One region of the Enterobacter sp. Li2LvB3 genome, then DNA from elsewhere that is predicted to be linked to it. Evidence: predicted binding sites of a transcription regulator. Region 1 holds the regulator's gene; each other region holds the start of a gene.
The links. The regulator PurR, encoded in region 1, represses purine synthesis genes. The targets are predictions, from matches to a motif close to CANGCAAACGTTTGCNTG.

Region 1 (8,122 bases):
CGCGAATGTCCGGGTTTTGCAGGATATCAACGTAAGCAAAGCGCTCGCCACAGGCAGACAGCGCCTGAACTGCTTGTGCGGAGAAACCGCAGCTTGGCAGTTTCGGAGAACCTTTCATGTACAGGAGAATTGGGTTTTCAGCAATCTGGTGCTGGATTTTTTCAATAGTGGTGCTCATGTCTTGCTTCCTTTAACTTCTGTTACGGCATTCGTCTGACATTGTAGCGGTTCAGAGCGGCATCGGAAAATAACATTTTTTTCACGTCTATATATTTTAAACGTTACCGGCATAAGTTGCATTCCAAATGTAGCTTAACCCTACTGCAGATAAGGTTTTGCTTAAGGAGTAAGCAATAATGCTACAGATTGATGTTTTTTTTTGCACTTGCTAACGAAACACAATTTTAGATTGAAAAATGCTATTAACTTCTCGGGTTTTTATAGATTAGAATCGACAGGTTTTGAAAATCACACGCAGGCATGATTGATGACCTGCATTTACCAGGGGACTGGCCAGTGGCGCGGATAAATAAAATCTCGATCACGCTCTGTGCTTTATTGTTTACAACACTCTCTTTCACGCCAGTGGCTAACGCCTCCCAGCAGGCGCGGCATTCTGCTGTACAAAAAACGCACCTGGCTAAAGTCACAGAACGTAAGAAAAAAACCACCAGTAAGAACGAAAAGAAAAAAACCACCACACAGACTAAACGTACTGCCTCCAGCAAAGCTAAAACCACTCACACCACTTCGCGCAAAGCCCAGCAAACTGCCGCTAATCTCGTTACCGAAAAATGCACTGCCCGCAAAGGTCACAAAGCGAAGTGCGTCAAAGTCACGAAAGTAGCGGAAGTCCATAAGGTACGCGTCCAGAAAGCGCAAAAAACCGCGATGAACAAGCTGATGGGACAAATTGGCAAGCCTTATCGCTGGGGCGGAACCTCACCCCGTACCGGTTTCGATTGCAGCGGTCTGGTGTACTACGCCTACAAAGATCTGGTGAAATTCCGTATTCCGCGTACTGCGAACGAAATGTATCACCTGCGCGATGCTTCACCGGTCGATCGTGGTGAACTGGAAAGTGGCGATCTGGTCTTCTTCCGCACTCAGGGTCGCGGCATGGCCGACCACGTGGGTGTTTACGTTGGCAACGGGAAATTCATCCAGTCGCCACGTAGCGGCCAGGACATCCAAATCACCTCTCTGAGCGAAGATTACTGGGTACGCCACTACGTTGGTGCACGCCGTGTGATGACCCCGAAAACCATCCGTTAATCCTTGCCCTGCCGCGTCTGCGGCGGGGTAAGTTCCTCTTTTGCATACCCTTTCAATTTGCTACTCTATCCCTGTTGTCTTTATGGTTATTGGCAACGTAAAAATAATAAGGAGAGAAGCAATGTCGTTCGAATTACCTGCACTACCGTATGCAAAAGACGCCCTGGCTCCACACATTTCCGTGGAAACCCTGGAATATCACTACGGCAAACATCACCAGACGTATGTCACCAACCTGAACAACCTGATCAAAGGCACTGACTTTGAAGGCAAAACGCTGGAAGAGATCGTGCGTAGCTCAGAAGGTGGCGTGTTTAACAACGCCGCTCAGGTCTGGAACCACACGTTTTACTGGCACTGCCTGGCACCTAATGCAGGCGGAGAACCCACCGGTGAACTGGCCGCAGCCATCAATGCCGCGTTCGGCAGCTTTGCTGATTTCAAAGCGAAATTCACTGACGCAGCAATTAAAAACTTTGGATCTGGCTGGACCTGGCTTGTGAAAGAAGCCGATGGCAAACTGGCTATCGTATCAACATCCAACGCGGGTACACCGCTGACCACCAGCGCAACCCCGCTGATGACCGTCGATGTGTGGGAACATGCTTACTACATCGATTACCGTAACGCACGCCCGAACTACCTGGAGCATTTCTGGGCGCTGGTTAACTGGGAATTTGTTGCGAAGAACCTCGCAGCGTAAGAGACACGCAGAAGGGTTCGCCCTTCTGCGTTATGATTATTCAGCCGCGCAGGCCGTTTCTGGCTGTTTACGACCCGACATCAGTACCAGCAGTAACCCCAGAGCCGCAATAATCGCCCCCATTACCGGCACAAAGCTGTACCCCAGGCCACCCGAAATCACTGCACCACCGGCCGCAGCGCCCAGTGCATTACCCAGGTTAAACGCACCAATATTCACGGATGAAGAGAGTCCTGGCGCTTCATGCGCCACACGCATTACCCGCATCTGCAACGGCGGAACCACGGCAAAGGTCGCCGCACCCCATACCACCATCGCAATGGCTGCGCCAAATTCGTTACGCGCCAGCCACGGAATGGCCACCATGATGACAATTAGCAGCGTTAAGAAGCCTTTCAGCGTGCCACTCACGGAACGGTCTGCCAGCTTACCGCCCAGGTAGTTACCGATAGAGAACCCTACGCCAATCAGCACCAGCATCGCGGTAATAAAGACCGGCGTGACATGAGTAATGTCGTGCAGCACGGGCGAAATATAGGTATAGAGCGTGAACATCGCCCCAGCCCCCAGCACGGTGGTCAGCAGCGCAGACAATACCTGAGGACGAACCAGCACGGACAGCTCTTTGCGTACATCAGGGCGTTCGCCTGCGCTGCCTTTTGGCAACGAGAAGAACAGTGCGACCATAGCAATCACGCCCAGTGCAGCGGTTGCCAGGAACGACATACGCCAGCCGATCGCTTCACCCAGCCACGTGGCCGCAGGTACACCGCCGATGTTGGCAATGGTCAGACCCATAAACATGGTTGCCACGGCGCTGGCCTGCTTATGTTTAGGTACAACGCTTGCTGCAACCACCGAGCCCAGTCCGAAGAAGGCACCGTGGTTAAGGCTGGTCAGGATACGTGACAACATCAGCGTCGTGTAATCCGGTGAAAGCGCGGAAAGCACATTCCCCAGGGTAAAAATAGCCATCAGGAAAATCAGCGCATTACGGCGCGCACGGTGTGAAAGCAGCAACGTCATTAACGGTGCCCCTACCATCACGCCAATCGCGTAGGCGCTAATCAGCATACCGGCCGCCGGGATAGAGACGTCTACACCCCGGGCGATAACAGGCAATAACCCCATCGGGGAAAATTCGGTGGTGCCAATCCCAAAAGCGCCAATCGCCAGGGCCAGCAGAGGATAATTGATTTTCATGAGTCAACTCCGGATGCCGTGTCGTACCGCGACACAGAACAAAGAAGCAAAAAGCATGACACCAATCACAAAAAATGAGAAGTTAACAATTTGGCAAAAGATTATTGCCGGAGAAGTAACAATCAGCGAGGAATGTGGAGGGAGAGAACTCTCCCCCCGCGTAAATCAGTGCAATACAGCCGTCAGACCAGCTGCAACAATCAGTGCCAGCACGATAACGGTGGTCGTCAGCGAAAACTTAAGATCGGTACTCATCAATTTTTCTCCTTTTAATCACCTTACGAAAAGTGAGCTTGCTCATTTTTACACAGTTTACGTCAAAAATCTTCCTGGATTTAAACTGATATCCACTTTTGCTCTTCCCCTTTTCATCAAGATAGGACAAAATTCCACGCTAAATTTATTAGCGTACCGGCCATTGACCCCCTCCTGACGTCCTGTGTCGTTTTCCCGGCGTGTCGCAATTCCAGATTGCGTGATAAGGGTGAGAGAAGGCAAACGTTTACCTTCAAGTTTTTCAGGAGCTTAGGATATGGTCTGGAGTGACATTTAATGGCAACAATTAAAGACGTGGCAAAACGCGCAAACGTTTCCACTACAACCGTATCACATGTAATTAACAAAACCCGTTTTGTAGCGGAAGAGACGCGTAATGCCGTCTGGGCGGCGATCAAAGAACTGCACTATTCGCCAAGCGCGGTCGCACGTAGCCTTAAAGTTAATCACACCAAATCCATTGGTTTGCTGGCCACCAGCAGCGAAGCTGCATATTTCGCAGAGATAATCGAGGCGGTCGAGAAAAACTGCTTCCAGAAAGGCTATACCCTGATCCTGGGTAACGCGTGGAACAACCATGAGAAACAGCGCGCTTATCTGTCAATGATGGCGCAAAAACGCGTGGATGGCCTGCTGGTCATGTGTTCCGAATACCCGGATTCTGTGCTCTCCATGCTGGAAGAGTACCGTCACATCCCAATGGTGGTGATGGACTGGGGTGAAGCGCACGCCGATTTTACTGACTCAGTAATCGATAACGCCTTTGAAGGCGGTTACATGGCCGGTCGTTATCTGGTAGAACGGGGTCACCGCGAGATTGGCGTGATTCCAGGTCCACTGGAGCGTAACACCGGTGCAGGCCGTCTGGCCGGATTTATGAAAGCCATGGAAGAAGCACTGATCACCGTTCCAGAAAACTGGATTGTTCAGGGTGACTTTGAGCCTGAATCCGGTTACCGCGCAATGCAGCAAATAGTCTCCCAACCGCATCGTCCGACTGCTGTCTTCTGCGGTGGCGATATTATGGCGATGGGTGCGCTTTGTGCTGCCGATGAGCTGGGTTTGCGCGTACCGCAGGATATTTCTGTGATCGGGTATGACAACGTGCGCAACGCGCGTTTCTTCACCCCGGCGCTGACCACTATTCATCAGCCGAAAGATTCTCTGGGTGAAACAGCCTTCAACATGCTGATGGACAGGATCGTTAACAAACGTGAAGAGTCGCAGTCAATTGAAGTCCACCCGCGTCTTATCGAACGTCGCTCCGTGGCGGACGGTCCTTTCCGCGACTACCGCCGTTAATCGTGTACGGAGCCAGTTAATCTGGCTCCCGTAACCACTCCCTGTTCAGCGTTTCACTGTCCCCCAGGTAATCCAGCAGCCAGGCCATCGCGGGCGATACGTCACTTTGCTGCCAGGTCAGACAACAGGCCGCGTCCGGGAATGGGTTTTCAAGCTCAAGGGCAACCCACTCCCCGGCATCGATTCGTGGTCTGGCAAAATGGACCGGCACCATTGCCACACACAACCCGGCAGAAAGGCAGGTCGCGGAGGATTCCCAGTCGGGCGCAATCACCCGTCGCTGGTTATCCAGAAGCCAGGTCACACGCTTGGGTAACGAGCGTGACGTATCTTCCAGTACCAGCGATGGCCAGTTACGCAGGGTATCATCGCTTAACGGCCCTGCCATTGCCGCCAGCGGGTGATCGCTTGCCACCACGCATTTCCAGCTTAACATTCCCATATCGCGAAATGCGTAACGTCCCCCAACGGGTATGGCCTGTGTTGCGCCGATCGCCATCTCTGCCCTGCCATCTGCCAGCGCATCCCAGACACCGTTAAAGACTTCCTGCGATACCCGCAGCTCGACATCGGAGAAGTGGCGATAAAAATCGACAATCATCTGCCGGGTACGTTCAGGTTTTACGATGTTATCCACCGCAATAGAAAGATGACCTCGCCAGCCATTAGCAATCTGCTGACACTGTTCACGAGTGATCTGCATTTTTTTGATAACAGAACGCCCTTCTTTCAAAAACCACGCCCCGGCAGGCGTTAACTCCACGTCGCGATGGCGGCGTTCAAACAGCGGAACGGCCAGCCACTCCTCAAGCTGACGCACCGTGTAGCTAATGGCCGAGGGGACGCGGTGTAGTTCCTGCGCGGCTCCGCTGAAGCTGCCGTTACGGGCGACAGCATCCACAACTTCAAGAGAATAATCTGACCACATTTTCTGCCTGCAAAAAATTTGAATGCACCCGCCAAATATTAGCGTTTCACAAGCCGCTTTGCACTCCCTACACTCTGCGCCAACGTACCCTGCCTCCTTAAGGAGAATAAAACAATGCAACCCAGGAAAGGTTTTTTAGTCTGGCTCGGCGGCTTAAGCGTGCTGGGCTTTTTAGCTACCGATATGTACTTACCCGCATTCGCTGCAATGCAGGAAGATTTGCAAACGCCTGCCGCGGCCATTAGCGCCAGCCTGAGTTTGTTCCTCGCCGGTTTTGCCTTTGCACAGCTGCTGTGGGGGCCGCTCTCCGACCGTTTTGGTCGTAAACCAGTGCTGTTACTGGGTCTGGCAATTTTTGCCGTAGGCTGTCTTGGGATGTTGTGGGTACGCGATGCAACCTGGTTACTGGTGCTGCGTTTTGTTCAGGCCGTCGGCGTTTGTGCCGCAGCGGTCACCTGGCAGGCGCTGGTGACGGATTACTATCCGGCTTCACGGACCAATCGAATTTTTGCCACTATTATGCCGCTGGTTGGCCTCTCTCCCGCGCTTGCACCACTGCTGGGCAGTTGGATCCTGGCGCATTTCGACTGGCAGGCGATTTTCGCCACCCTGTTTGCCATCACTCTGGTGCTGATGCTGCCCGCATTCGCCCTGAAACCTGCGCATAAAAAAGAGACACATCCGGAAGCGAAGCCAATTACCTTTACCTCTTTGCTGCGCACCAAAGCGTACCGCGGCAACGTGCTTATCTACGCCGCCTGTTCAGCCAGCTTCTTTGCATGGCTGACCGGCTCACCCTTTATTCTGCACGATATGGGGTACAGCCCGGCGGCCATCGGCCTGAGCTATGTTCCACAGACTATCGCCTTCCTGGTGGGCGGTTACGGTTGCCGTGCGGCGCTGCAAAAATGGCAGGGGCAGCAGATGTTACCCTGGCTGCTGGCGCTGTACGCTTTAAGCGTTATTGGTACCTGGGCCGTCGGCTTTATTCCGGGTGCTGGTCTGGCGGAAATCCTGATTCCATTCTGTGTGATGGCAATTGCTAACGGTGCCATTTACCCGATTGTGGTGGCGCAGGCTTTACGGCCGTTCCCACAGGCAACGGGCCGTGCGGCAGCCTTGCAGAACACACTGCAACTGGGGCTGTGCTTCCTGGCAAGCCTGGTGGTATCGGCACTGATTGCAACACCACTGCTCACCACCACCAGCGTGATGCTGGTTACCGTTGCACTTGCTGGCATCGGCTATCAGATGCAGTCATCGGCACACCGTGAGGATAATACGGCAGCCCAGGCTGAAACATCGCACGCATAATCGCACCAGCAATTATGTTACATTTCAGTGATTAGGTTGCTAAGAATTTTCTATTGAATCACCAAATTTTGAGGCCTATACTAAATTTGGTTCGATTAAATACGATAAATATTAAGTGTTAACGGGAGCCGGAGTGCTCCCGTTTTACCATGGAAGGCCTTTCGGCAAGGGTTATCTCCCTTCCTCTGTTCTACGTCGGATACTAGCCTCACGGGGCGTAATACCGTGAGATTTCTCACAAACCAAAAAAAGCGTCTACGCTGTTTGAAGGTTCTGATCACAGCAAGGTGATGGAGAAGCTATGAGTTCATCGTGTATAGAAGAAGTCAGCGTTCCGGACGACAACTGGTCCCGGATCGTCACTGAACTATTGGGTCGTGCAGGCATCACTATCAACGGGCCTTCCCCATCCGATCCCCAAATCAAACATCCCGATTTTTTCAAGCGTGTATTGCAAGAGGGATCGTTAGGACTGGGTGAAAGTTATATGGATGGCTGGTGGGAATGCGAGCGGCTGGATATCTTTTTCTCAAGCGTTTTACGCGCCGGGCTGGAGAGTCAGCTTCCCCGTAATGTGAAGGATACCCTGCGTGTCGCTGCTGCCCGCTTGTTCAACCTGCAAAGCAAAAAACGGGCATGGATCGTGGGTAAAGAGCATTACGATCTGGGTAATGACCTCTTTAGCCGGATGCTTGATCCCTACATGCAATACTCTTGTGCCTACTGGAAAGAGGCCTCGACGCTTGAAGAGGCCCAGCAGGCGAAACTGCGTCTGATCTGCGAGAAATTGCAGTTACAGCCGGGGATGCGCGTGCTGGATATCGGCTGCGGCTGGGGTGGTCTTGCATACTATATGGCGAAAAACTACGGTGTCAGCGTGGTAGGTGTGACTATCTCTGCAGAACAGCAGAAAATGGCGCAGGAGCGGTGTCACGACCTGGACGTCAATATTCTGCTCCAGGATTACCGCGAGCTACACGATCAGTTCGACCGCATTGTCTCTGTCGGGATGTTCGAGCACGTTGGGCCTAAAAACTACAGAACCTATTTTTCGGTAGCAGACCGTAATCTGAAACCGGATGGTATCTTCCTGCTTCACACCATTGGTTCGAAAAAGACCG
Region 2 (8,122 bases), on a different contig from region 1:
CGTCCAGCGCATCTTAAGGCCGCTAAGTTGCGTCCCGTCTGTCACCAGCGTTGTTTGCAGGCTAATAAAACTGTGAGGATGTGCGCTGACGGTAAAAGTGAAAACCGCCAAAAATAACGTCAGAGCACTTTGTTTAACTATTTGCATCAATTCCTCACGTCAAAAATTCTGTGATGTTCGCCTGCAATCCTGAAGGAAAGCATTCCCGTTGCGCTTTATTGCAGACATCCTTTAGCTATTCTTACCAAACACTCACACTGGATACCCGACAGATGATGACGACGCTTGAGATTCCATCTGTGCTTTCCAGTTCGCAGCGCCGCTGCCAGGTGCTTTTGATGCTTTACCTGCCAGATACTGCCGTAACCGCACAGAGCATTATGGCTGCCAACGGGGTTGACGACACCATCGCACGGCAAGATATAGCCGAGACACGCGATGAAATCCAGCGCTATCATCGGCTTGATATCGTCACGCATCATGACGGCAGCTACCGAATTGAGGGCACCGCGCTGAATCAGCGTTTATGCCTGCTGCACTGGTTGCGCAGGGCGCTCAGGCTTTGCCCACAGTTTGTTTCTCACCAGTTTACTCCGGCATTAAAAACCGCGCTTAAACGGCACGGCATTGCCCGCCCTCTGTACGATGACATCAACCTGCGCGCGCTGATTAACTTCTGTTCCCGCAGGCTTCAGCGCCAGTTTGAATGCCGGGATGTGCAGTTTTTACAGCTTTTTTTACAATATTGTCTGATTCAACACCATCAGGGGAATACGCCGCGCTTCACCCACGTTCAGCGCAACTGGGCGCAGTCCAGGGGAGAATATTTTACGGCGCAGGAGATTGTTCGCCACTGGAAACGTCGTGTACCCGCAGCACCGCATATCGATGAGCAACTGTTTTTGTCGCTGCTGTTCATGATGCTGCGCACTCCCGATCCGGTTCTGGATAAACACCAGCAGGATCAGCGTTTACGCCGTACTATTGTCCGCATGATTGCGCGTTTTCGGGCACAGACCGGGATGAACTTCAGCGACGAGCAAGGGCTGACCGATCAGCTTTATATCCACCTGACTCAGGCGCTTGATCGCTCTTTATTTGATATCGGCATCGATAACAGCCTGCCGGAAGAGATCCATCGCCTTTACCCGCGCCTGCTGCGTACAACCAAAGCGTCGCTGTTTGAGCTGGAAGCCGAATTCGGGCTGCGTTTTTCCGAAGAAGAGATGAGCCTGGTGGCGGTGATTTTTGGAGCCTGGCTGATGCAGGAGAACGATCTGCACGAAAAACAGGTCGTGCTGTTAACGGGGGATGATAAAGAGTGCGAGGCGTTAATTGAGCAACAGCTACGTGAACTGACGCTGCTGCCGCTCAATATTCGTTATCTGACGTTACAGGCTTTTCAGAAGGAGGGAGCACCGCGTGAAGCCTCACTGGTTATCACCCCCTACCCCACGGCGCTGCCGCTGTTCTCACCGCCGCTGGTCCATGCCGTTGAGACACTCAATGCGCAGCAGCAAGAACATATTCGCGCCATGCTGGAGTCGTAATCAGACCCGCGCCGCCACTTTGGGACGTACTACCATTGCGGGCAGCGCGACCAGTGCCATGACCCAGAATACGCCGTGGCCCAGTTGCTGATACAGGAAGCCCGCAAATACGGTCATCACGGCAATACTGCCGCCCATTGCAACGGCTGAATAGACCGCCTGCAAGCGAATAACATCCCCACCTTCCCGGGCTGAGATATAGCGCATGGCAGCCAGATGGCACACCGTGAAGGTGCCACAGTGCAGGATTTGCGCCACGAGAAGCCACGGCAGTTCTGTCGTCCAGCCCATAATGCCCCAGCGCGCCACACCGCACACGGCGGAAAGCAGCAGCAGGTCGCGAGCCCCAAAGCGACGGAACAGTTTTTTGCTCAGGGCAAAGATAATCACCTCAGCAACAACGCCAAGCGACCAGAGATACCCCACGGCTGAAGCCGAGTACCCTGCCCCTTGCCAGTAAATTGCGCTAAAACCGTAATAGGCTGCATGTGCTCCCTGAAGCAGGCACACGCACGCCAGAAAACGCCAGCTTTGGACGACCAACGCCCGCCAGGCAGGCCAGCCAGCGCTTTCCTGATGGCGGTTTTCTCCCTGCGGCATCACAGAAGGGCGCAATAACATACCCAACAGCATTGAAGCGATCCCGAGGCTCAACAACGCCAGAATGGCGTGATAATCGTAGAGACTAACCAGCTTGCCCACCAGCGCCGAGCCAATCACAAAGGCAATCGAACCCCACAGGCGTACGCGGCCATAATCCATGGTTATCTGTTTTTGCCAGGTATTCGCCAGCGCATCCGTCAGCGGTACCAGCGGAGAGAAGAACAGATTGAAACCCACCATCACTACCATCAACCAGGCAAACTGATGGCTGACCCAGAAGCAGGCCACAAAAACCAGCGTCAGCAGCGCCAGAATTCGTACAGCTTTAATCAGTAAGGAGGGATCGCTGACGCGTGGCGCAATTAACAGACTTCCCAGAAAACGCGCAACCAGCCCGGCGCCCAGCAGCACGCCAATGGTTTCCGGCGTAAGGCCAATCCCTTTGAGCCAGACGCTCCAGAAAGGCAGGAAAATACCGTAGCTAAAAAAGTAGGTGAAATAGCTGAGCGCCAGCCAGCGTGTGGAATGCAAAACCATGAATCCCTCCTGAAATGGAGGCGATAGTCTGGCGTTAATCCCCGACTTTAGCAAGTCATTAGCGTGCTATAAATTAACGATAAATTAACATCAGTGAGAGCCGGATAGCGTATGGCGAGAGCGGGAAAATTGTATTACGTTTAAACTACATCGCATGCAGAGGTCGTTTGCCATGAACAGCTTACGTTATTTCGATTTCGGCTCCTCACGCTCCTTCCTGTTATTGATTGCCCGTATCGCCATCGTTGTCCTGTTTATTATTTTTGGCTATCCCAAACTGACGGGGTTTAGCGGCACCGTTCAATATATGACCTCGCTCGGCGCCCCCATGCCCATGCTGGCGGCCATTATCGCGGTGGTGATGGAAGTCCCCGCAGCTATTCTTATCGTGCTGGGTTTTTACACTCGCCCTATTGCCGTGCTGTTTATTTTCTACACGCTGGGAACGGCGGTGATTGGTCATCACTACTGGGATATGACCGGTGATGCGGTTGTGCCGAATATGATTAATTTCTACAAGAACGTCAGTATTGCTGGTGCATTTATTTTGCTGGCGATAACCGGCCCTGGCGCAATATCCCTCGACAGGCGTTAAACAAAAAAAAGGCCGCAATCGCGGCCTTTTTACTTTCTGCAAAGCAGAGGGATTATGCGTACACCGGGAAGCGCGCGCAGATATCCAGAACTTTACCTTTAACGCGCTCGATTACCGCTTCGTCATTGATATTGTCCAGAACGTCACACATCCAGCCAGCCAGCTCTTTCACTTCGGCTTCTTTAAAGCCACGGCGAGTCACAGCCGGAGAACCGATACGGATACCGGAGGTCACAAACGGGCTCTTCGGATCGTTTGGTACGCTGTTTTTGTTCACGGTGATGTTGGCGCGGCCCAGGGCTGCGTCAGCTTCTTTACCGGTCAGGTTTTTATCAACCAGATCCAGCAGGAACAGGTGGTTTTCAGTGCCGCCAGAAACCACTTTATAGCCACGGCTCAGGAACACTTCCACCATCGCTTTAGCGTTTTTAGCAACCTGCTGCTGATAAACCTTGAACTCAGGTTCCATCGCTTCTTTCAGCGCAACCGCTTTACCCGCGATGACGTGCATCAGTGGGCCACCCTGCGCGCTTGGGAACACAGCAGAGTTCAGTTTTTTGTACAGCTCTTCATCGCCGCCCTTCGCCAGGATCAGGCCGCCGCGCGGACCCGCCAGGGTTTTGTGGGTGGTGGTGGTCACGACGTGAGCGTGAGGAACCGGGTTCGGGTAAACGTCTGCGGCAATCAGACCGGCAACGTGCGCCATATCCACGAACAGATATGCACCGATGCTGTCAGCGATTTCACGCATTTTTGCCCAGTCAACCACGCCAGAGTATGCAGAGAAGCCACCGATGATCATCTTCGGTTTGTGGGTCTGAGCCAGCTTCGCCATCTCTTCGTAGTCAATTTTACCTGACTCATCAATACCATAAGGCACGATGTTGTACAGTTTGCCAGAGAAGTTAACCGGGGAACCGTGAGTCAGGTGACCGCCTTGCGCCAGGTTCATACCCAGAACGGTATCACCCGGTTGCAGCAGCGCGGTGTAAACCGCGAAGTTAGCCTGGGAGCCTGAGTGCGGCTGCACGTTAGCGTAGTCTGCACCAAACAGCGCTTTTGCGCGGTCGATAGCCAGTTGCTCAACGATATCAACGTATTCGCAACCGCCGTAGTAGCGCTTGCCCGGGTAACCTTCAGCATATTTGTTGGTCAGCTGAGAACCCTGCGCCTGCATAACGCGCGGGCTGGTGTAGTTCTCGGAGGCGATCAGTTCGATGTGCTCTTCCTGACGTACTTTTTCCTGCTCCATAGCCTGCCACAGTTCGGCATCATAATCGGCAATGTTCATTTCACGCTTTAACATCCGCATCTCCTGACTCAGCTAACAATAAAATTTTGGCCTGAAAAGGCAGTCCTGTTGGACGACGGGCAACAGTATAACTGATTAGTTCTGTGATAACAGGTCTTGACAAACGATTTTACGCAAACGTTTTCCTCCACGCCACGCAAGGGTTTGAGGAATAAAGCTCTAACTATTTTCAACGGATTTCTTTTCAGGTTTGTGATGCATATTTTTCACGATGCAAAGAACCATTTACAACGCAGGGGTACTTTCTATAAGATGCATTTAAAATACATCATTAAAGTAACATCTAAAGGACGCGCTCATGCTCGACGCTCAAACCATCGCTACTGTTAAGGCTACTATTCCCCTGCTGGTTGAAACCGGCCCTAAACTCACCGCCCATTTCTACGATCGTATGTTTACGCATAACCCGGAGCTCAAAGAGATTTTCAACATGAGCAACCAGCGTAACGGCGATCAGCGCGAAGCGTTGTTTAACGCTATCGCCGCATATGCCAGCAATATTGAAAACCTGGCGGCGCTGCTGCCTGCGGTAGAGAAAATTGCGCAGAAACATACCAGCTTCCAGATCAAGCCAGAGCAATACAACATCGTTGGCGGTCACCTGCTGGCAACGCTCGATGAGATGTTCAGCCCGGGTCAGGAAGTGCTGGACGCCTGGGGTAAAGCCTACGGCGTACTGGCAGGTGTCTTTATTAACCGCGAAGCGCAGATCTACAGCGAAAACGCCAGTAAAAATGGCGGCTGGGAAGGCACTCGCGCATTCCGTATTGTCGAAAAAATGCCACGCAGCGCACTGATTACCAGCTTCGAATTCGAACCTGTGGATGGCCAACCAGTGGCAGATTATCAGCCGGGTCAGTATCTGGGCGTGTGGCTGAAACCAGAAGGTTTCCCACACCAGGAGATCCGCCAGTACTCTCTGACTCGTAAGCCTGACGGTAAAGGCTACCGCATTGCCGTGAAACGCGAAGATGGCGGTCAGGTTTCCAGCTGGCTGCATAACAACGCCAGCGTGGGTGATGTGGTGCATCTGGCCGCGCCTGCGGGTGATTTCTTTATGGCCGTTGACGCCAATACCCCGGTTACGCTGATTTCCGCAGGTGTTGGTCAAACACCAATGCTGGCGATGCTGGATACGCTGGCGAAAGCGAGCCACAGCGCGCAGGTGAACTGGTTCCACGCCGCAGAAAATGGTGACGTTCATGCGTTTGCGGATGAAGTGAAAACGCTGGCGGCAGATCTGCCACGCTTTAGCGCGCACACCTGGTATCGCCTGCCAACTGAAGCCGATCGCGCGGCTGCTCGCTTCGACAGCGAAGGTTTGATTGATTTAAGCCAGCATGAAGGGGCGTTCAGCGCACCGGATATGCAGTTCTATGTGTGTGGCCCGGTGGCATTTATGCAGTATGCGGCGAAGCAGTTGGTTGAGCTGGGTGTGAATAAAGACAGCATTCATTATGAGTGCTTCGGCCCGCATAAGGTGCTGTAATCGCCCGGCGGCGCTGTATTTGCACGGGCCTGTGAGAGGTATTGCAGGCCGGGTAAGCGCAGCGCCACCCGGCAAGAAAATTAAATCGCCGCGTCGTCTTCTTCACCGGTACGGATACGGATCACGCGCGCCACGTCAAAGACGAAAATTTTACCGTCGCCAATTTTGCCCGTCTGCGCCGTGCGGATAATGGTATCCACACACGTATCCACGATGTCATCGCTCACCACGATTTCGATTTTCACTTTTGGCAGAAAGTCCACCATGTACTCCGCACCACGGTACAGTTCGGTGTGGCCTTTCTGGCGACCAAAACCTTTCACTTCTGTTACGGTCATCCCGGTGATGCCGACTTCAGCCAGCGCTTCACGTACATCATCCAGTTTGAAAGGTTTAATAATCGCATCAATCTTTTTCATGGTGGGTCCTTAAACTCTTGCCAGTAAGCTGCCTCGTAATCGGTTGCTCACAGTATCATATTCATTCGGTTTTTGCGGTACTACTCTTTAAAATCGTTTGCTTCCAGCTCGTGTCGCGACAGCAGTTTGTAGAATTCGGTGCGGTTACGCCCCGCCATTCGCGCCGCGTGGGTCACGTTGCCTTTGGTAATTTGCAGCAGCTTACGCAAATAGTTCAGCTCGAACTGGTTACGCGCTTCTGCAAAGGTCGGCAATGCCGTATTTTCCCCTTCAAGCGCCTGCTCCACCAGCGCATCGCTGATCACCGGCGACGAAGTGAGCGCCACACACTGCTCGATAACGTTGACCAACTGGCGCACGTTTCCCGGCCAGCTGGCGGTCATCAGGCGCTTCATGGCATCGGTAGAAAAAGCACGCACGAAGGGTTTATGACGATCGGCAGACTGGCGCAGTAAATGGTTAGCCAGCAGCGGAATATCTTCCGCACGTTCGGCAAGCGCGGGGATTTTCAGGTTCACGACGTTCAGACGGTAGTAAAGGTCTTCACGGAACTCGTTACGCGCCATCACTTTCGGCAAATCACGGTGCGTCGCTGAAATGATACGCACGTTGATGTCGATATCGCGGTTACTGCCGAGCGGGCGCACTTTACGCTCCTGCAACACGCGCAACAGTTTGACCTGTAACGGCGCAGGCATATCACCAATTTCGTCAAGAAATAGCGTGCCGCCTTCTGCGGCCTGGAACAGCCCTTCCCTGCTACTCACCGCACCGGTAAAGGCCCCGCGCGCATGACCAAACAGCTCAGACTCCAGCAGCTGTTCCGGCAGTGCGCCACAGTTAATGGCGATAAAAGCGTTTTTACTGCGCGGGCTGGCATTGTGGATGGCCTGCGCCAGGATCTCTTTCCCGGTTCCGCTCTGGCCATTAATCAGCACGCTGACGTCAGACTGCGCCACCATCCGTGCCTGTTCGAGCAGGCGTAACATAACGGGGCTGCGGGTCACGATAGATTCCCGCCATGCTTCATCACCAGAAGGTGCGGAGTGTTCAAGCGCGCTGTCGATGGCTTTATAAAGCGCGTCTTTATCGACGGGTTTGGTCAGAAAACTGAATACGCCCTGCTGCGTGGCAGCGACCGCATCGGGGATAGAGCCGTGAGCGGTGAGGATGATAACTGGCATCCCTGGCTGCTGCTTCTGGATCTCCGCAAACAGCTGCATCCCGTCCATCTCGTCCATGCGCAAATCGCTAATCACCAGGTCTATCTTTTCGCGACTGAGCACTTTCAGCCCTTCCTGCCCGCTTTCGGCGGTGACCACGCTATAGCCTTCGCTGACCAGACGCATTCCCAGCAGTTTTAACAATCCAGGGTCGTCGTCCACCAGCAAGAGATGGGCAGGTTTGCGGCTTGTCATGGCTTCACATCCTCTTGTTTCTGCGTGTCGCTATCCTGATCTTGCGAGGTGGATGGTGAACTCCCCTTTGATCCATCCGGCAGATAGTTGCTCGCCGGTTTACGCGTCGAAAGCTGTCTTTCTATATCGGTCAGGTTTTCAAGTTTGCGCGTGGTGGTATCAAGCTGGGCGCGTAAGTAATCCTGCTGCTGGCGAAGCG
Region 3 (8,122 bases), on a different contig from region 1:
TGAACATCTGGAGCGCAGCCTGCTTTCGTTTAAACAACAGGGCGTTGCAGGTGTTATTTATCTGGCGTCGGATACCCGCACGTCGACATTACCCCCTCAGATCCGTGATTGCGCGTTACCGCTGGTTGTGGTGTCACAGTCGCTGTTGAATGAGCCCTGCAATCTGGTGATGCGCGATAACCGCCAGGCGGCGAACCTCGCCACACGCTATCTTATCGAGCGTGGGCATCGCAATATTGCCTATATTGGCGGACGTGAAGGTTGCCTTATCCGGGAACAGCGTTTGCTGGGATTTCGCAGCGCAATGGCCCAGTACGGCCTGGTGAATCGTGAGGAGTCCACTCCCGCCTGTAGCGACGACACCCAGGCGGCGAGTTTTGTCACCCGCCAGCTTCTTGAGAAGAACAACACTATTACCGCCCTGCTCTGCCACTCGCCAGACGCCATGATCGGCTCGATTTCAGGCATTCATCATGTTGGCCGCACCGTCGGGAAAGATGTGTTTTTAACCCAGCAGGTCGCACTGGTGGGTTTTGAAGATATGCTGCACGTCAATCTCACCTCGCCGTCGTTCACCTACGTGTCGTCAGCCAGCGAGGAAACCGGGCGTCAGGCCGCCGGGTTGATTATCCGCAAGCTCAAAGAGCCGGAACTGCAAACCCAGCGGATCACCCTTTCCGGACAGCTCATTGCGAGGGAATCGGCGTAAAATCAGAATTCAGGGCAGGTCTCTTTCCGTTAATTCGCTGCTATATTTCCATGATTTGCCATGGATAATTGCAATGCCTACCGTTATCACGCACGCAGCTGTACCCCTTTGCCTGGGCTTAGGCCTGGGAAGCAAAGTCATCCCTCCTCGCCTTCTGTTTGCCGGTATTGTTCTCGCCATGCTGCCCGACGCCGACGTTCTTGCGTTCAAGTTCGGCGTCGCCTATGGCAATATTTTCGGCCACCGCGGCTTTACCCATTCACTGCTGTTTGCTTTTGTGGTGCCGATATTCAGCGTGCTGATCGGGAAAAGGTGGTTCACAGCCAGCCTGACGCGCTGCTGGCTGTTTTTAACCGTGTCGCTGCTGTCGCACACTCTGCTGGATTCGATTACCACCGGAGGTAAAGGTGTCGGCTGGTTGTGGCCGTGGTCGGATGAACGTTTCTTTGCACCGTGGCAGGTAATTAGGGTCGCGCCGTTTGCATTGTCGCGCTACACCACACCTTATGGGCACCAGGTGATTATCTCAGAACTGCTGTGGGTATGGCTGCCGGGGGCGGTGCTGACGGGGTTGTTGTGGTGGAAACGAAGGTAAAAGCAAAACGGCAACCAGAGTTGCCGTTTTTAGTTTTTACGCCCTCTCCCTGTGGGAGAGGGTTGGGGTGAGGGCATCAGCGCGCACCAAAACTACTTACGACGCCAGGTCGTGCCCTGCGCGCCATCTTCCAGAATGATACCCATCTCGGTCAGACGGTTACGCGCCGCATCTGCCGCTGCCCAGTCTTTTGCCTGACGCGCTTCCAGACGTGCTTTGATCAAGGCTTCAATCTCTGCCACTTCGCCGTCGTCCGCCTGTGCACCGCTTTGCAGGAACACGTCAGGCTCCTGCTCCAGCAGGCCAAGCACCGAAGAGAGCTTACGCAGATGGGACGCCAGCGCATTGGCCGCGGCCATATCTTCTGATTTCAGGCGGTTCACTTCACGCGCCATATCGAACAGCACGGAGTAAGCTTCCGGGGTGTTGAAGTCGTCGTTCATCACCTCAACGAAGCGCGCTTCGAAGGCTTCACCACCGGCTGCTGCCACCGATTTGTCGGTACCGCGCAGTGCTGTATACAGGCGCTCCAGCGCAGAGCGGGCTTGTTTCAGGTTCTCTTCGCTGTAGTTCAGCTGGCTACGATAGTGACCGGACATCAGGAAGTAGCGCACGGTTTCGGCATCGTAATATTTCATCACGTCACGCACGGTGAAGAAGTTGCCGAGCGATTTCGACATCTTCTCGCGGTCAACCATCACCATCCCGGAGTGCATCCAGTAGTTAACGTACTCGCCGCCGTGCGCACAGGTAGACTGCGCAATTTCGTTTTCGTGGTGCGGGAACATCAGGTCAGAACCACCGCCGTGGATATCGAAATGGTTGCCCAGCTGTTTGCAGTTCATCGCAGAACACTCGATGTGCCAGCCCGGACGGCCTTCACCCCACGGGGATGGCCAGCTTGGTTCACCCTCTTTGGACATCTTCCACAGAACGAAGTCCATCGGGTTACGCTTCACGTCAACGACGTCAACGCGCGCCCCGGCCTGCAACTGATCCAGATCCTGACGGGACAATTTTCCGTAAGCCGGATCGGTCGGCACAGAGAACATCACGTCGCCGTTATCCGCCACATAGGCGTGACCACGTTCGATCAGCTTCTCAGTGATGTCGATAATTTCATGAATATGGTGGGTCGCACGCGGCTCGCTGTCCGGGCGCTGAATATTTAATGCATCAAAGTCTTTATGCATTTCAACGATCATGCGATCCACCAGCGCGACAAAGCTCTCGCCATTTTCATTAGCGCGTTTAATGATTTTGTCGTCGATGTCGGTGATGTTACGCACATACTTCAGGTTGTAGCCCAGGAAACGCAGGTAACGAGAAACCACGTCAAAAGCAACAAAGGTGCGGCCATGGCCGATGTGACAGAGATCGTAAACCGTAATACCACACACGTACATGCCGACTTCCCCGGCATGGATAGGTTTAAATTCCTCTTTTTGGCGCGTCATTGTATTAAAGATTTTTAACATCGAAGATTCCATGTAAACACGTGTGTGGACGAAAACCGGGTATTCTACCCGTAATTCAAACCCGAAGCAGCACACAATGCAAGGTGATCGCATCCTGTGGTTATGCTATAACAAGCCCCTATATGTGACCCGAATATGGGTTGACGCACCACAATAACGGAACAGGATGCAAAAATGGTTACTTTCCACACTAATCATGGCGATATCGTAATCAAGACTTTTGATGACAAAGCGCCTGAAACAGTTAAAAACTTCCTGGACTACTGCCGCGAAGGTTTCTACAACAACACCATCTTTCACCGTGTGATCAACGGTTTTATGATCCAGGGCGGCGGTTTCGAACCTGGTATGAACCAGAAAGAAACTAAAGAAGCTATTAAAAACGAAGCAAACAACGGTCTGAAAAACACTCGTGGTACGCTGGCAATGGCCCGTACTCAGGCTCCACACTCAGCAACCGCGCAGTTCTTCATCAACGTGGCTGACAACGACTTCCTGAACTTCTCTGGCGAAAGCCTGCAAGGTTGGGGCTACTGCGTATTCGCAGAAGTGGTTGAAGGTATGGACGTTGTTGACAAGATCAAAGGCGTTTCTACTGGCCGCAGCGGTATGCACCAGGACGTTCCTAAAGAAGACGTTGTGATTACAAGCGTGACCGTCAGCGAGTAATTCGTGGCGACACTCTTTATTGCAGATTTACATCTGCAAACAGAAGAACCGGCGATCACCGCCGGTTTTCTGCGTTTTTTACGCGGTGAAGCCAAAAACGCCGATGCGCTTTACATTCTGGGCGACCTGTTTGAAGCCTGGATTGGCGACGACGATCCCAACCCGCTCCACCACGATATCGCCGCCGCCATTAAGGCGCTGGTTGATTCCGGGGTCCCCTGCTACTTCATCCACGGCAATCGTGATTTCCTGCTCGGCAAACGTTACGCCCGTGAAAGCGGCATGATCTTACTGCCGGAAGAACAAGTACTCGACCTGTATGGCCGCAAGGTGTTAATCATGCACGGCGATACGCTCTGCACCGACGATACCGGCTACCAGGCGTTTCGCGCCAAAGTCCACACCCCGTGGATCCAAACGCTGTTCCTGGCTCTGCCGCTGTTTATCCGCAATCGCATCGCCGCGAAAATGCGTGCAGGCAGTAAAGCCGCCAACAGCAGCAAATCAATGACCATCATGGACGTTAACCCACGGGCGGTTATCGATGTGATGGAAAAACACCGCGTGCAATGGCTGATCCACGGTCATACCCATCGCCCGGACGTCCATTCGCTTACCACCAACAGCGAACCTGCTCATCGCGTCGTGTTGGGTGCCTGGCACAGCGAAGGCTCAATGGTAAAAGTCACGCCCGAAGGCGTAGAACTGATCGCATTTCCTTTCTGATACCCCACCGCACTAAATGATCAAACGCATTCAATTTTTTTGAATGATATCGGCAAATTGTTTCGATTTTAATCAATCCATGGTCGGTCTATTATTTATCACATCAGGGCAATACGCCCTACCACAGACAAAACACTTAAGGAATACGACCATGAAATCCATCAAAACTTTCGTTGCAGTTGCCGCTCTTTCTCTGATCTCTTTCGGTTCTTTCGCTCAGAGCGTCAGTGCTACCGCCTCTACCATTGACCGTGCAGAAGCCAAAATTGCCGCACAGGCTGCTGAACAGGGTGCGTCATACAAAATCACCAGCGCACAGTTCAACAACCGCGTTCACATGACTGCAGAACTGACTAAATAAGACCCCTGATTGCCGTGCCGCCAGTAAACAGATAAGCGACAGCGACAATACGATGAGCAAGGAACAGAGAATGAAAACAATCAGCATCGTGAGCACCCTGCTGCTGGCCGCTGTCCTGTCCACTGGCGCGATGGCGGCGGAGCATCGCTTCTCCACCCCAGAAGCAGGTTCGAATATCGACACCAGCATGGAAAATCATATTGATGTCAGCCATGCATTCGATAAAGAAAACCTGACAGCAGGAAATCTCCTGTAAAAATCGCCAGAGATTTTCGCTAAACAGACCGCAAAATGCGGTCTGTTTTGTTATGTGTGAGTGTCCACAACGGCTCAAGTTTTAGCCGCGCAACCGTTTTCCTTGCCCGTATTACATGCTATTCTCTGTGCCCTCGAAAGCAGTGTGTTTCGCACCACAGGAGTTTTAAGACGCATGTCTTCCCGCAATAATCCGGCGCGTGTCGCCATCGTGATGGGGTCCAAAAGCGACTGGGCTACCATGCAGTTCACCGCCGAAATCTTCGAAATCCTGAATGTTCCGCACCATGTTGAAGTGGTTTCCGCACACCGTACCCCCGATAAACTGTTCAGCTTTGCCGAAAGCGCTGAAGAGAACGGTTACGAGGTGATCATTGCCGGTGCGGGCGGCGCAGCACATCTGCCAGGCATGATTGCCGCAAAAACGCTGGTTCCTGTATTAGGTGTTCCGGTACAAAGCGCTGCATTAAGCGGCGTTGACAGCCTTTACTCAATTGTTCAGATGCCACGCGGTATTCCGGTGGGTACGCTGGCGATTGGCAAAGCCGGTGCGGCAAATGCCGCGCTGCTGGCCGCACAGATTCTGGCGACTCACGATAAAGCCCTGCATCAGCGTCTGGCTGACTGGCGTAAAGCCCAGACTGACGAGGTGCTGGATAACCCGGACCCGCGGGGTGCGGCATGAAGCAGGTTTGCGTTCTCGGTAACGGCCAGTTAGGCCGCATGCTGCGCCAGGCCGGTGAACCGCTGGGGATTTCCGTCTGGCCCGTTGGGCTGGATGCCGAACCGGAAGCCGTGCCTTTTCATCAGAGCGTAATCACAGCTGAGATCGAACGCTGGCCGGAAACAGCCCTGACCCGTGAGCTGGCGCGTCATAACGCTTTTGTTAACCGTGACGTGTTCCCGATCATTGCCGACCGTCTGACCCAAAAACAGCTGTTCGACAAACTTGGTCTGCTGACCGCGCCGTGGCAATTGCTGTCCGATAAAAGCGAATGGAACGACGTGTTTGCCATGCTCGGCGAACTGGCGATTGTGAAGCGTCGCGTGGGCGGTTACGACGGTCGCGGGCAGTGGCGCTTACGTGCCAGTGAAACCGCCGAACTGCCGGACGATTGCTACGGTGAGTGCATTGTTGAGCAGGGTATCAACTTTAGCGGCGAAGTCTCGCTGGTCGGCGCCCGTGCGCACGATGGCAGCACCGTGTTTTATCCGCTGACGCACAACCTGCATCAGGATGGCATTCTGCGCACCAGCGTCGCCTTCCCGCAGGCAAATGCCGCACAGCAGGCGCAGGCAGAAGATATGCTCTCGGCCATCATGCATGAGCTGGGTTATGTTGGCGTGATGGCGATGGAGTGCTTTGTCACCCCAGCCGGGCTGCTGATTAACGAACTGGCTCCGCGCGTGCACAATAGCGGACACTGGACGCAAAACGGTGCATCCATCAGCCAGTTTGAGCTGCACCTGCGCGCCATTACTGACCTGCCACTGCCGCAACCGGTGGTGAACAGCCCGTCAGTGATGATCAACCTGATCGGTACCGATCTGAACTACGACTGGCTTAAGCTGCCGCTGGTGCATCTGCACTGGTACGACAAAGAAGTGCGTCCTGGACGTAAGGTGGGTCACCTTAATCTGAACGACACTGATGAAGGCCGTCTGAGCGCGACGCTTGAGGCCATTATTCCGCTGCTGCCGCCTGAGTACGCCAGCGGTATTGTCTGGGCACAGTCGAAGCTTAAATAGTTCTCCCTCCGCCGGGGAGTTGACCTCCTCTTTCCCCGGCGTACAATTCCCGCCCATCATTACTGCTTAGTTCTCTTCTGGAATCACCATGAACGATGGAACGGACTATCGCGCGATCCTCGCGTCTGATACCCCTTTAATCGACGTTCGCGCGCCGATCGAATTCGCACAGGGCGCGATGCCCGCCGCAATCAACCTGCCCTTAATGAACGACGACGAACGCGCTGCCGTCGGCACCTGCTATAAACGCCTGGGGCCTGAAGCCGCGCTGGCACTCGGCCATAGTCTGGTGATGGGCGACACGCGCGAGGCGCGCATTCATGCCTGGCGCGAAGCAAGTCTGGCAAACCCCAATGGCTATTTCTGCTGCGCGCGTGGCGGGCAGCGTTCGCATATCGCCCAGGCCTGGCTGAAAGAGGCCGGCGTTGATTATCCGCTGGTCAAGGGCGGCTATAAAATGCTGCGTCAGACAGCCATTCAGGCCACCGTCGAGCAGGTGCAAAAACCGATGGTGCTGATTGGCGGCTGTACCGGCAGCGGTAAAACCCTGCTGGTGAAGCAGCACGCGCAGGGGGTTGATCTGGAAGGGCTGGCGCATCATCGTGGTTCGTCGTTTGGCCGCACGCTCCAGCCGCAGCTTTCGCAGGCGAGTTTCGAAAACCAGCTGGCGGTTGAGCTGTTAAAAAAAGATGCCACACGCTGGGTGCTGGAAGACGAAGGCCGCATGATTGGCTCCAACCACCTGCCGGAGTGCCTGCGCGATCGCATGGTGCAGTCTTCAATTGTGGTAGTGGACGACCCGTTCGACATTCGCCTTGAACGCCTGCGCGAAGAGTATTTCGACCATATGTGGGCCGATTTTTCTGCCGCATATGGGGAAGAGGCTGGCTGGAAGGAGTACAGCGAGTATCTGCACCACGGTCTGTTCGCCATTCGCCGGCGCCTGGGGCTGCAGCGCTTTGCTGAATTTACCGCGTTATTAGATAGCGCACTTCTGGAACAGCAGCGTTCCGGCAGCACCGAAGCGCACTTTAGCTGGCTTGCGCCGCTGCTGAATGATTATTACGACCCGATGTACGGCTATCAGCTGGAGAAAAAAGCAGAGAAGATTGTGTATCGCGGGACGTTCGCTGAGGTAGCAGACTGGCTTGATCGCTGAAAAAAGCCGGGTGGCAAGGTGAAAGCAAAACGGCAACCCAGGTTGCCGTTTTTGGTTTTTATTCCCTCTCCCTGTGGGAGAGGGCCAGGGTGAGGGCATCAGACCGCACCCCATGACTCAAACTTAGAAGTCGTAACGCAGACGCACCAGGTTCATATCGCCCAGATCGTCGGTGCTGGAGGTGAACACGTGTTCGTAGTCAACACGGAAACCGTAATCCAGCTGGAAGCTGATACCCACGCCGTTGTCGATGCGCTGGTAGTTACGACCATTCACGTACTCAATACGGTCACCCATGAAGTAAGGCTGGATAGTTTTAACCGCATACTGATTGATTGGGAATGTGTAACCTGCGAAGTACTCGATACCCCATGCATCACCAGCAAAGTAGTTATCAGTAGACACTTTTTTAGTGGTCAGG

Region 2: glyA (serine hydroxymethyltransferase) is a predicted target of PurR. The motif match lies at 4,708-4,725, and genes of this name have one in related genera.
Region 3: purE (5-(carboxyamino)imidazole ribonucleotide mutase) is a predicted target of PurR. The motif match lies at 4,881-4,898, and genes of this name have one in related genera.

Annotation. Positions count from the first base shown of each region.
Region 1 is NZ_JBSICG010000003.1:105,362-113,483, reverse strand. Features, by position in the region: gene grxD (monothiol glutaredoxin 4) at 1-178, opposite strand, end outside; gene ACS603_RS03525 (C40 family peptidase) at 517-1,275, shown strand; gene sodB (superoxide dismutase [Fe]) at 1,397-1,978, shown strand; gene ACS603_RS03515 (MFS transporter) at 2,015-3,181, opposite strand; gene cydH (cytochrome bd-I oxidase subunit CydH) at 3,347-3,436, opposite strand; gene purR (HTH-type transcriptional repressor PurR) at 3,734-4,759, shown strand; gene punR (DNA-binding transcriptional activator PunR) at 4,776-5,687, opposite strand; gene punC (purine nucleoside transporter PunC) at 5,802-7,001, shown strand; gene cfa (cyclopropane fatty acyl phospholipid synthase) at 7,303-8,122, shown strand, end outside.
Region 2 is NZ_JBSICG010000022.1:48,013-56,134, forward strand. Features, by position in the region: gene ACS603_RS17570 (DUF1007 family protein) at 1-147, opposite strand, end outside; gene csiE (stationary phase inducible protein CsiE) at 273-1,550, shown strand; gene ACS603_RS17580 (3-phenylpropionate MFS transporter) at 1,551-2,690, opposite strand; gene ACS603_RS17585 (DoxX family protein) at 2,863-3,285, shown strand; gene glyA (serine hydroxymethyltransferase) at 3,338-4,591, opposite strand; gene hmpA (NO-inducible flavohemoprotein) at 4,896-6,086, shown strand; gene glnB (nitrogen regulatory protein P-II) at 6,167-6,505, opposite strand; gene glrR (two-component system response regulator GlrR) at 6,586-7,923, opposite strand; gene qseG (two-component system QseEF-associated lipoprotein QseG) at 7,920-8,122, opposite strand, start outside.
Region 3 is NZ_JBSICG010000023.1:9,527-17,648, reverse strand. Features, by position in the region: gene malI (Mal regulon transcriptional regulator MalI) at 1-709, shown strand, start outside; gene ACS603_RS17870 (metal-dependent hydrolase) at 783-1,304, shown strand; gene cysS (cysteine--tRNA ligase) at 1,397-2,782, opposite strand; gene ppiB (peptidylprolyl isomerase B) at 2,957-3,451, shown strand; gene lpxH (UDP-2,3-diacylglucosamine diphosphatase) at 3,455-4,177, shown strand; gene ACS603_RS17850 (YdgH/BhsA/McbA-like domain containing protein) at 4,329-4,538, shown strand; gene ACS603_RS17845 (hypothetical protein) at 4,609-4,794, shown strand; gene purE (5-(carboxyamino)imidazole ribonucleotide mutase) at 4,969-5,478, shown strand; gene purK (5-(carboxyamino)imidazole ribonucleotide synthase) at 5,475-6,542, shown strand; gene mnmH (tRNA 2-selenouridine(34) synthase MnmH) at 6,631-7,701, shown strand; gene ACS603_RS17825 (porin) at 7,825-8,122, opposite strand, start outside.